One region of the Streptomyces sp. CAU 1734 genome, then DNA from elsewhere that is predicted to be linked to it. Evidence: riboswitches for the same ligand, from Rfam matches in the RefSeq annotation. Region 1 holds a riboswitch; the other holds the start of a gene.
The links. A riboswitch is a leader RNA that binds a small molecule or an ion and turns the genes downstream of it on or off. The one in region 1 is predicted to bind cobalamin.
Positions count from the first base shown of each region.

Region 2: another riboswitch for cobalamin. It lies ahead of metE (5-methyltetrahydropteroyltriglutamate--homocysteine S-methyltransferase); the one in region 1 lies ahead of AAFN69_RS07635 (prenyltransferase/squalene oxidase repeat-containing protein).

Region 1 is NZ_JBDQQP010000003.1:337,150-342,317, forward strand. Features, by position in the region: gene AAFN69_RS07630 (hypothetical protein) at 1-913, opposite strand, end outside; gene AAFN69_RS07635 (prenyltransferase/squalene oxidase repeat-containing protein) at 910-3,705, opposite strand; cobalamin riboswitch at 3,814-3,951, opposite strand; cobalamin riboswitch at 4,049-4,125, shown strand; gene AAFN69_RS07640 (hypothetical protein) at 4,266-5,168, shown strand, end outside.
Region 2 is NZ_JBDQQP010000002.1:379,876-385,043, reverse strand. Features, by position in the region: gene tsaD (tRNA (adenosine(37)-N6)-threonylcarbamoyltransferase complex transferase subunit TsaD) at 1-851, opposite strand, end outside; gene AAFN69_RS05420 (YnfA family protein) at 963-1,298, opposite strand; cobalamin riboswitch at 1,438-1,655, shown strand; gene metE (5-methyltetrahydropteroyltriglutamate--homocysteine S-methyltransferase) at 1,824-4,142, shown strand; gene AAFN69_RS05410 (helix-turn-helix transcriptional regulator) at 4,314-4,721, shown strand; gene modA (molybdate ABC transporter substrate-binding protein) at 4,777-5,168, shown strand, end outside.

The DNA of each region.
Region 1 (5,168 bases):
CGTACCAGGCGCCGCCGCCGATGAGCAGGACCAGCGCACCGGTCGCGACGGCGGGCAGATGGGAGCCCGCGTCGTGCTCGGCGTCGGCGGCGGGCGCCGCGTCCACCACCTTCGGTCCGGGAGCGGCCACCGCCGGAGCGCTCGTCGCGGACGGGGCCGGGGAGACGCTCCGCGACGGGCTCGCCGGCGGGCTCGGTGAGACGGTCACCGAGGGGGCGGGTGTCCTCGCGGGCGTGCTCGCCGGGGGCGGTGCCGGATCGGCCGGCGCCGGACTGTCCGGCGCGGGACCGGTGTCGGTGTCCGGGGCGGGCGGCGCCGCGGTCCGGGTGTCCTCGGGCACCGGCTCGCCGCCGCCGATGGGCTCGGTGTTTCTGGCGCGGAGCTGGTCGGGGGTGATGGTGGGCCGGCCCCGGGTGCCCTCGATGTTGGTGGCCCCGAAGATCCACAGATCGACGCTGCCGGGCTCGGGCTTGTGGAGCATGGCGCCCAACTGGCTGTACTCCCAGGTGTCCTCGCCGGGGCCGGCATGCCAGTAGGACCAGTACGCGGAGGCCGGCGGGGTCAGCACGCAGTCGTCCTGCCGGGGCGTGGGGTACTGCCGGCCGCCCTGGTGACCGCTGTAGCCGATACGGCAGATGAAGGCCGGCCCGTCGTGGCCCGTACCGGTGGTCCGCCAGCCGCCCTGGTTGAGGAGTTCGTATCCGGTGGTGGGCGTCGTACCGCACGAGCGGTAGACGGGCCCTCCCCAGTGACTGAAGTCGACGGCGAGGACGGCGCCGGAGGAGGTGGTGCACCGCCCCATCGGCTGCGGGGCCGCCCCGGCCGGGGCGGCGGTGCCGGCGAGGGCCGCCGCGGTCAGCCCCAGGGCGGTGGCCGTACGGGCGAGGGCGCGCGGGGCGCGGCGGCCGGTCATGCCCGCCCTCCCGCGGTCTCGCCGCGCCTGCGGGCGATCCGGGTCGCGCCCCAGCCGCCGAGGACCAGGAGCACGGCCGCGCCGGCGAGAGCGATGACCCGCGACCCGGTCGAGGCGAGACTTCCGCCGCCCGTACCGCCGTCCGGGCCCCCGGTGGTGCCCGGGCCCCCGGCGGATCCGGAGCCCTGGGTGTCCCCGCCGGGCGTGACGATCTCGGGTGTGGAGGGGGAGGGCCGGGGGGAGGCGCTCGGCACCGGCTCGGGGGTGGTGCCGCTCAGATCACGGGTGAGCAGACCGAAGGAGATGCCGGTGGCGCCGCCGACGGCCTGCGCGGAGGCGCGGACGTCCGATCCGGGCTGTCCGCCCTTGGCGACATTGAAGCCGCCGTCCTTGTTCTGCTGCGAGGCGAGGAACTTGCGGGCCTTCACGAGGTGGCCCGCGTACTTCCCGGCGTCCAGCGACAGGCCCTGAACGGCGAGCGCCGCGGAGTTCACCGAGTTTCCGGAGGCGCCCGAGAAGCCGCCGTCGGCGAGCTGCTGTCCGGCCAGCCAGGCGAGGGCCTTGTCCACGGCCGCCCGCGAGTCCGCGTCGGGGAGCAGGTCCAGGGTCATCGCGGCCATCGCCGTGGAGTCGACCTCGCTCTCGCTCTTCTCGCCGATGAGGCTGGGCCAGGCGCCCGTCGACGGATCCCGGAGGCTCTTCAGATAGGCGATCGGCCCGGCCGCCGCGGTGGTCTCGCCCGCCCTCACCTGGGCGATGACGCCGAGGGACTGGGAGAAGACGGAGGTGGCCCAGGTGTAATTGCCCTTGGCCGCGCATTTCCTGGGGGTGGCCGGGGTCGCCGCCGGGCAGATGCCCTCGGCGAGCGCGGCGATCAGATCCCGCCCGCCAAAGTCGCGCGGGTCGCGGCCCACGGACTCGGCGAGCACCGCGGCCTTCCCGATGAACCCGCCACCGGCGTGGTCCGTACCGATCCCCGTCCAGTCGTGGAGGTCGCGGCCCCCGGCGTCCTCGCCGCCCTTGTCGAGGAAGTCGACGATATTGCGCAGGGTGGCGTTGTCGTGACCGGTGGCGGCGAGCGCGTACGCCCCGTCGATGGTCAGGCCGAACTCCGCGAAACCGGGGCTGGACTCGTAGTGGCGGCCCCGGATCAGCCGCTTGTGGTCGGTGAGATAGGCGGACCCCTTCCTCAGGTCCGGGCCTTCACCAGGCGGTGTGGTGGGCGGCTTGGTCGGTGTGGTCGGCGGCGCCGGTTCCCTGGTGGTCAGCGACACCAGATCGCTCTTCGCGCCGGCGATGACGGCCGCGGTGGTGGCGTACAGAAGCGGCTCGGTGACGCCCTCCTCGAAGGCGAAGCCGCCCCCGGGAAGCTGCTGCCGCGAGAGCCAGGAGACACCCGCGTTCGCATGGGCCCGGTCACCCAGGGCGCGCAGGGTCTGGGCCACCCAGCCCGTGGCGTGGGCGCTGCCCGGCACGCTGTAGGACGCCGCGGGCCAGGCGCCGGTCGGGAACTGCGCCTTCTTGAGCGAGGAGCGGGCCCTGGTCACCACCGCGGTGTGCCCGCCGGCCCGCTGGAGGGCGAGAGCCACGAGCGCGGTGCTCCCGGCCTCGCTCTCGCACACCTGGCCGTCCAGGATCAGGAAGCTGGGGAATCCTCCGTCGTCGCACTGGAGCCCGGCCAGCCGGGCCACCGCGTCGGCCGGCGGCTTCACGCCGCCGCTCAGCAGCGCGATCACGGCCAGGGTCTGGCCCTCGGTCTGTCCGGTCGTGCGGAAGTCGCCCTTGGTCGCGCAGCCGGGGACGGGCTGCGGCGCGTCGGCGCCGCTGAGGCAGACATTCGCCATGAGGTCGCCGAGGAGATCCCGGCCGCCGAAGGCCCGGGGGTCCTTGCCGGCGGCTTCGGCGACGAGGGCGAGACGGGCGGCGGCGCCGGCGTCCGGCGCCTCGTCCTTCCCGGCGGGGTAGGCGTACGCGGCGGTGTGCTCCGGTCTGCCGAGGAAGCCGGCGATCCTGCGGACCGCGGGATTCTCGTTGTCGAGCGCGGCCAGCGCGTAGGCGACCTCGGTGGTGGCGGGGTAGTTCGGCGCGGTGTCGCCCTCGGCGACGACACGCTGCCCGTTGGTCAGCCGCTCGGTGAGCCAGCGGCTCGCGGCGGGCAGATCGACGGTACCGGGAGGCACGTTCGGCGCGGCCGGGTCGCCCGGGGCCGGCGGGTCGCCGCCCTCCGCGCGGACGTCGTCGGGGGTGAACGCGGGCCTGCCCTTGGTGCCGCCGCCGATGTCCGTGCCGCCGTAGACCCAGGCGTCGACATCGCCCGGCCCGAGTGTGCGGGACATGGCACCCAGCGGGCTGTAGGTCCATTTCCGCTGGCCGGGCGAGGCGGTCCAGTACGACCAGTAGGCGGTTGCCTGAGGCGTGAGGACACAGTCGTCCTCGGCCGGCGTGGGGTACTTCTTCCCGGCGTCGAAGGCGCCGCTGCCGATGCGGCAGACGAACGCCGGACCGTCGTGTTCGGTGCCCACCGTGCCGAAACCGCCCGACTGGAGCAGTTCGTAGCCGGTCGTGGGGGTGGTGTCGCAGCCGCGCACCACCGGACCGCCCCAGGGACCGAAGTCCACGGCGACGATGGCGCCGGAGGTGCGGGTGCACCGCTCGATCGGATCGGCGCTCGCCGGAGAGGAGGCCGTGAAATATGTCACGCCCGTACCGAGTGTCAGAAATGCGGCGGTCACGAGGGACAGCAGGCGCTGTCCTGATCCCGACCACCGTTTCGTCTGCTGTCCGGTCCCCACCGCGGCCCCTCGTCTCTGCCGGGCGGCTGCATGCGTGGCGATGCGCCCCGCACGGCCGTTGACCATGAGCAGGCGGCGATGACCACACCGTAATCCGCGACGGCGTTCCTCGTGCTGAATCCCCGCTCCAGGCATTCCGGCTCACCCGGGACGATCGGGTCTACGGTTGCGGGTCAGCGCCGGATTTCGACCGGCTTCCCCTGGTGCCGAGTGTTTATCAGCCGGAGTGCAACACGAATCCGATGGGCCGTCAAGACGGCGCGCTCCTCGGCGGCGGTGGGGCGGAACACCCTTGCCCTGGCGTGTATTTGGACACTCGGGTAGCGTCCTGGGCTGCCACATGGGGGAATCCGGTGCGAGGCCGGAGCTGACGCGCAGCGGTATGGGACGGCCGGGAGCCGTCTCCGAGCCCGAATGCCCATGGGGCGACGCAGTACAGGAAGCCGTACCACGCGATCCGGACGGCGGCTCCTCGGGCCATGCCCGGCCGCGCCGGCGGATGCGGTCGTGCCCGGCATGCGCGGGAGCGGCCGGCCCTCGCCGACTCCAGGAGCTGGCACATGTCCCGTCCCCGTACCCCCCGCCGCCTCGCGTTCGCGATGCCCGCGGCGCTCACGGCCCTCGCCCTCACCGCGCTGCCCGCCTTCGCGACCTCGACGCCCGCGCAGATCGCCACGTCCAAGACCAACGGTGTCGCCCACCTCAAGTCGCTCCAGGCCGCCGACGGTTCCTATGCCGGGTCCGGCCTCTCCAACGAGTGGGCGTTCAGCGCCCTCGCCGCCGCAGGCACGGCCGTCGTGGACGTCGCCCCGGGCGGTGACACCACCAAGAACGCCAGAACCGTCTACCGCGATCTGATCTCCACCGCCGCCTGGCCGTCGGCGGCCCCGGTGGTCACCGACTACGAGCGAGGCGCGCTCAACGCCTACGCCGCGGGCATCGACCCGGCGCGTGTCTCGGCCTCGCGCAACCTCATCGCGAACATCTACGGGTACTGGCAGACGGCCGAGGCGGGGTACTTCGGCCCGTCCGCGAACTTCAACGGCACCGTCTTCGCCGCACTCGCGCTGGGCGGTGCCAGGACCCGGACGGGCACCACCCGCGTCCCGCAGGCCCTGACCACCTCGATGGTCACCCGGATCCGGGCCAACCAGCACAACGACGGCGGCTGGACGTACCAGAAGGTGGAGGGCAACCCCACCGCCATCAACTCCGCGAGCGATGTGGACATGACCGGTGCCGCGATGGCCGCCCTGTGTGTCTCCGGCGTCCCGAACACCGACACGGACGTCGTCCAGGCCAAGAACTTCCTCAAGGGCAAGCTGGTCAGCGCCTCCGGTGCCTTCAGCTCCCTCTACGGGGTCAACACCAGCTCCAACGGCTGGGGCGTCGCCGGTCTGAACGCCTGCGGCATCAACCCGCAGTCGGCGGAGTTCACCACGCCCCACGGCAAGACGCCGGTC
Region 2 (5,168 bases), on a different contig from region 1:
TCCCGCACCCGGGAGTTGGCGGCCACGCCGCCCACCACGACCAGGGTGCCGACTCCGTACTCGGCGCAGGCCGCGACGGCCTTGCGGGTCAGTACATCCGCCACCGCCTCCTGGAGCGCCGCCGCGCCGTCCGCGACCGGCACTCCGGTCTCCCGCCGGCTCTCCGCCCAGCGCGCGGCGGCCGTCTTGAGCCCGGAGAAGGAGAAGTCGTACGCGGAGTCGCGCGGTCCGGTCAGCGGGCGCGGGAACCGGACCGCCTTCGGGTCGCCGTCCCGGGCCGCCCGGTCGATGGCCGGACCACCGGGGTAGGGGAGGCCGAAGACCCGGGCCACCTTGTCGAAGCACTCGCCCGCGGCGTCGTCGATGGTGTCCCCGAGATGGGCGATCGGGTCGCGCGCCAGGTCCCGTACGAGCAGCAGCGAGGTGTGGCCGCCGGAGACGATCAGCACCATGCAGGGGTCGGGGAGCGGTCCGTGTTCCAGGGTGTCCGCCGCCACATGCCCGGCGAGGTGGTGCACGCCGTACAGCGGTACGCCGAGGGAGTACGCCAGTGTCTTCGCGCCGGCCACGCCGACCTGGAGCGCGCCGGAGAGGCCCGGACCGGTGGTCACCGCCACGGCGCCGATGTCGGACAGCCGCAGACCGGCGTCGTCCAGCGCCCGGCCGATGACCGGATTGAGTGCGTGGATGTGCGCGCGGGCGGCGATCTCCGGCACCACACCGCCGAAGCGGGCATGCTCGTCCATGCTGGTCGCCACGGCGTGACCCAGCAGTACCCCGTCCCTCACCAGTCCCGCACCGGTCTCGTCGCACGACGACTCGATGCCCAGCACGATCCGCGAAGCGGCCATGAGCGGCCTCCTCTGTCTCTTCACCCGAGCCCTGCTCTTGCGGATCGATTGTAGTTGCACAAAATGTGCAGTAAGGGGCGGCGGGCCGGGACGGAGGGCCCGGAGGGGCGGTCAGTGGCCGCGGGGCGCGTACATGATGACCGCCATGCCGGCCAGGCAGATCAGCGCGCCGGCGACATCGAAGCGGTCCGGCCGGTAGCCGTCGGCGACCACACCCCAGGCGATCGACCCGGCGACGAAGATTCCCCCGTACGCGGCCAGGACGCGCCCGAACTCGGCGTCCGGCTGGAGGGTGGCGACGACTCCGTAGAGACCGAGCGCGATGACACCGGCGCCGATCCAGATCCAGCCCCGGTGTTCCCGGATGCCCTGCCAGACGAGCCAGGCGCCTCCGATCTCCAGCAGGGCGGCGACGGCGAACAGGGCGAGGGAGCGGGCGACGAGCACGGCTGCGGGTACTTTCCGGTGGTGAGCGGGGTGACGGACGGTCCTGGGACATGGTGTCAGGGGTGCGCGGCACCCCGCTGTTGTCTCAAAACGCATACCGGTATTCGGACAATGATGTTCTTCCCGCCCTTCTGGCCTCTACCCTGGCGGGGCAGCTGGTTCGCCCTGCCCGCCAGGCAGACGCGTCGCAAGAGGGAACCCGGTGAGAATCCGGGACTGCCCCGCAGCGGTGAGTGGGAACGACCGCCGTCATACGCACTGGGTCCGCACGGGCCCGGGAAGCGACGGCCAGTAGGTGTTCCGTACGCCGGAACGTGCCCGCGAGTCCGAAGACCTGCCCGCTGTCCGCGCACGGCCCCCGTGCGCGGTGATCCCGGTGACCTCGTGGGCGGGTCGGCGCAGAAGAGACGGATGCGTATGCCGTTCGGGCATGCGCCGTGAATCCGTCTCCGTTCGTCATCCCTTCGCGCCCTCGGCCCCGTCATCCGGGATCCGTCAGGAGAGAAACTCGCGAAGGAGAGTTCTGTGACATCGAAGCCCGCAGCCGCGGCAGAGGCCACTGTGTACGGATACCCGCGACAGGGCCGGGGCCGGGAGTTGAAGAAGGCGATCGAGGGCTTCTGGAAGGGCCGCGTCACCGCCGACGCCCTCCGGGAGACCGCGGCGGGCCTTCGCCGGACGAACTGGCGGCAGCTCGCCGACGCCGGCGTCCGCGAGGTGCCGACCGGCGACTTCTCGTACTACGACCATGTGCTCGACACCAGTGTCATGGTCGGCGCCATCCCCGCGCGGCACCGCGAAGCCGTCGCCGCCGACGCGCTCGGCGGCTACTTCGCCATGGCGCGCGGCACCCAGGACGTCGCGCCCCTGGAGATGACCAAGTGGTTCGACACCAACTACCACTACCTGGTGCCCGAACTCGGCCCGGACACCGTCTTCGCCGCCGACCCGGCCAAGCAGGTCGCGGAGCTCACCGAGGCCCTCGCCCTCGGCCACACCGGCCGCCCCGTCCTCGTCGGACCGGTGACCTATCTGCTGCTCGCCAAGCCCGCCCCGGGCGTGGCCGCCGACTTCGAGCCGCTGACCCTGCTGGACCGGCTGCTGCCGGTGTACGCGGAAGTCCTCGCCGATCTGCGGGCGGCCGGCGCCGAGTGGGTCCAGCTCGACGAGCCCGCCCTCGTACAGGACCGCACCCCGGCCGAGCTCAGTGCCGCCGCCCGCGCCTACCGCGACCTCGGGGGACTGACCGACCGCCCGAAGCTGCTGGTCGCCTCCTACTTCGACCGGCTCGGCGACGCCCTGCCCGTACTCGCCAAGGCCCCCGTCGACGGTCTCGCGATCGACTTCACCGAATCCGCCGCCGCCAACCTCGCCGACCTCGCCGCCGCCGGCGGGCTGCCCGGTAAGCGCCTGGTCGCCGGAGTGGTCAACGGCCGCAACATCTGGATCAACGACTACGAGAAGTCCCTGGCCACTCTCGGCACCCTGCTCGGCCTCGCCGGCCGGGTCGATGTGGCCGCCTCCTGCTCGCTGCTGCACGTACCGCTCGACGCCGCCGCCGAGCGCGACATCGATCCGCAGGTGGCCCGCTGGCTCGCCTTCGCGCAGCAGAAGACCGAGGAGATCGTCACCCTCGCGCGCGGCCTCGGCCAGGGCACCGGAGCCATCGCGGCCGAACTCGCCGCCAACCGTGCCGATCTCGCCTCCCGCGCCGGGTCCGCGCTCACCCGCGACCCGGCGGTCCGGGCCCGTACCGCCGCCGTCACCGACGCCGACGGCCGCCGCTCCCTGCCCTACACCGAACGCACCGCCGCCCAGCGGGCCCACCTCGGCCTGCCCCTGCTGCCGACCACCACCATCGGTTCCTTCCCGCAGACCACCGAGCTGCGGACGGCCCGCGCCGATCTGCGCGCCGGACGGATCGACACCGCCGGATACGACGAGCGCATCCGCGGGGAGATCCGTGAGGTGCTTGCCTTCCAGGAGAAGGCCGGCATCGACGTACTGGTGCACGGCGAACCCGAGCGCAACGACATGGTGCAGTACTTCGCGGAACAGCTCGTCGGCTATCTCGCCACCCAGCACGGCTGGGTGCAGTCGTACGGCACCCGCTATGTCCGGCCGCCGATCCTCGCGGGCGACATCTCCCGTCCGGAGCCGATGACGGTCGGCTGGACCACCTACGCCCAGTCCCTGACCGAGCGGCCCGTCAAGGGCATGCTCACCGGCCCGGTCACCATGCTGGCCTGGTCCTTCGTCCGCGACGACCAGCCGCTCGGCGACACCGCGCGACAGGTCGCCCTCGCACTGCGCGACGAGGTGCTCGATCTGGAGGCCGCCGGAACCTCCGTCATCCAGGTCGACGAACCGGCGCTCCGCGAGACACTCCCGCTGCGCGCCGCCGACCACGCCGGCTATCTGGACTGGGCCACCGAGTCCTTCCGGCTCACCACCGCGGGCGTCCGGCCGGAGACCCAGATCCACACCCATATGTGCTACGCCGAATTCGGCGACATCGTCCAGGCCATCGACGACCTCGACGCCGATGTCATCAGCCTGGAGGCGGCCCGCTCGCACATGCAGGTCGCCACCGAACTCGCCGCCCACGGCTACCCCCGCGAGGCCGGGCCCGGGGTCTACGACATCCACTCCCCGCGGGTGCCGAGCGCGGAGGAGGCCGCGGCCCTGCTCCGCAAGGGGCTGACCGCGATTCCGGCCGAACGCCTCTGGGTCAACCCCGACTGCGGACTGAAGACCCGCGGCTGGCCCGAGACCCGCGCCTCGCTGGAGAACCTGGTCGCCGCGGCGCGCACCGTCCGCGCCGAGCTGGCCGAGAGCTCCTGATCCGGGCGGCCCGGTGCCGAATCCATCCTGATTCCTTTGTTTTCCTGCGGAATCTTCTGGTTCGGTACCGGGCCGCATCTACCCGTCGCTGGATGCGATCGGATGCGCATCTGCGATGGTGAGAGAGGTTTTTCCTTGTAAATGCCGGGTTGCCCCGCCTACGGTGTTGTCATGCACTCTTACACCATCGGCCAGGCGGCCCGGCTGCTCGGCGTCAGCCCCGACACCGCACGCCGCTGGGCCGACGCGGGCCGGGTCGCCACCCACCGGGACGAGAGCGGACGGCGCCTGGTCGACGGGCGCGATCTGGCCGCCTTCTCCATCGAGCTCGCCCAGGGACAGGGCCAGGGACAGGGCGGCGACGAGGAGCCCTCGTACACCTCCGCGCGCAACGCCTTCCCGGGGATCGTCACCGCCGTCAAGCTCGGCGATGTGGCGGCCCAGGTCGAGATCCAGGCCGGACCGCACCGGCTGGTCTCCCTGCTGACCCGGGAAGCCGTGGAGGAACTGGGCCTTGAGGTCGGCATGCGGGCCACCGCCCGGGTGAAGTCGACCAGTGTGCACATCGACCGGCCCTGAATCGCCGCGACCGTCCGCCACCATCAGCACGATGCTCAGCGAGGAGTGCCGCCCCATGTCACCGTCTTCCGCCGTCCTCCGGCGCCACCGCCGTACCGCCGCCGCTTTCGCGCTGGCCGGTTCCCTGCTGCTGCCGCTCACCGCCTGCGGCGACGGCGGCGCGAAGGACACCGGCGCCGGGAGGGAGACCGGGGCCGCCGGGAAGGAATCCACCGGGAGGAATCCGCCCGCGGCCGATCTCACCGTGCTGGCCGCGTCCTCGCTCACCGATGTCTTCGAGACGGCGGGCGCCGCCTATGAGAAGAGCCACCCGGGCACCGATTTGACCTTCTCCTTCGCCGGATCCCAGGAACTGGCCGCCCAGGTCCGGCAGGGAGCCCCGGCGGATGTCCTGGTCACCGCCGACACCAAGACCATGGACGGGCTGCGGGCGGAGACCGGCACACC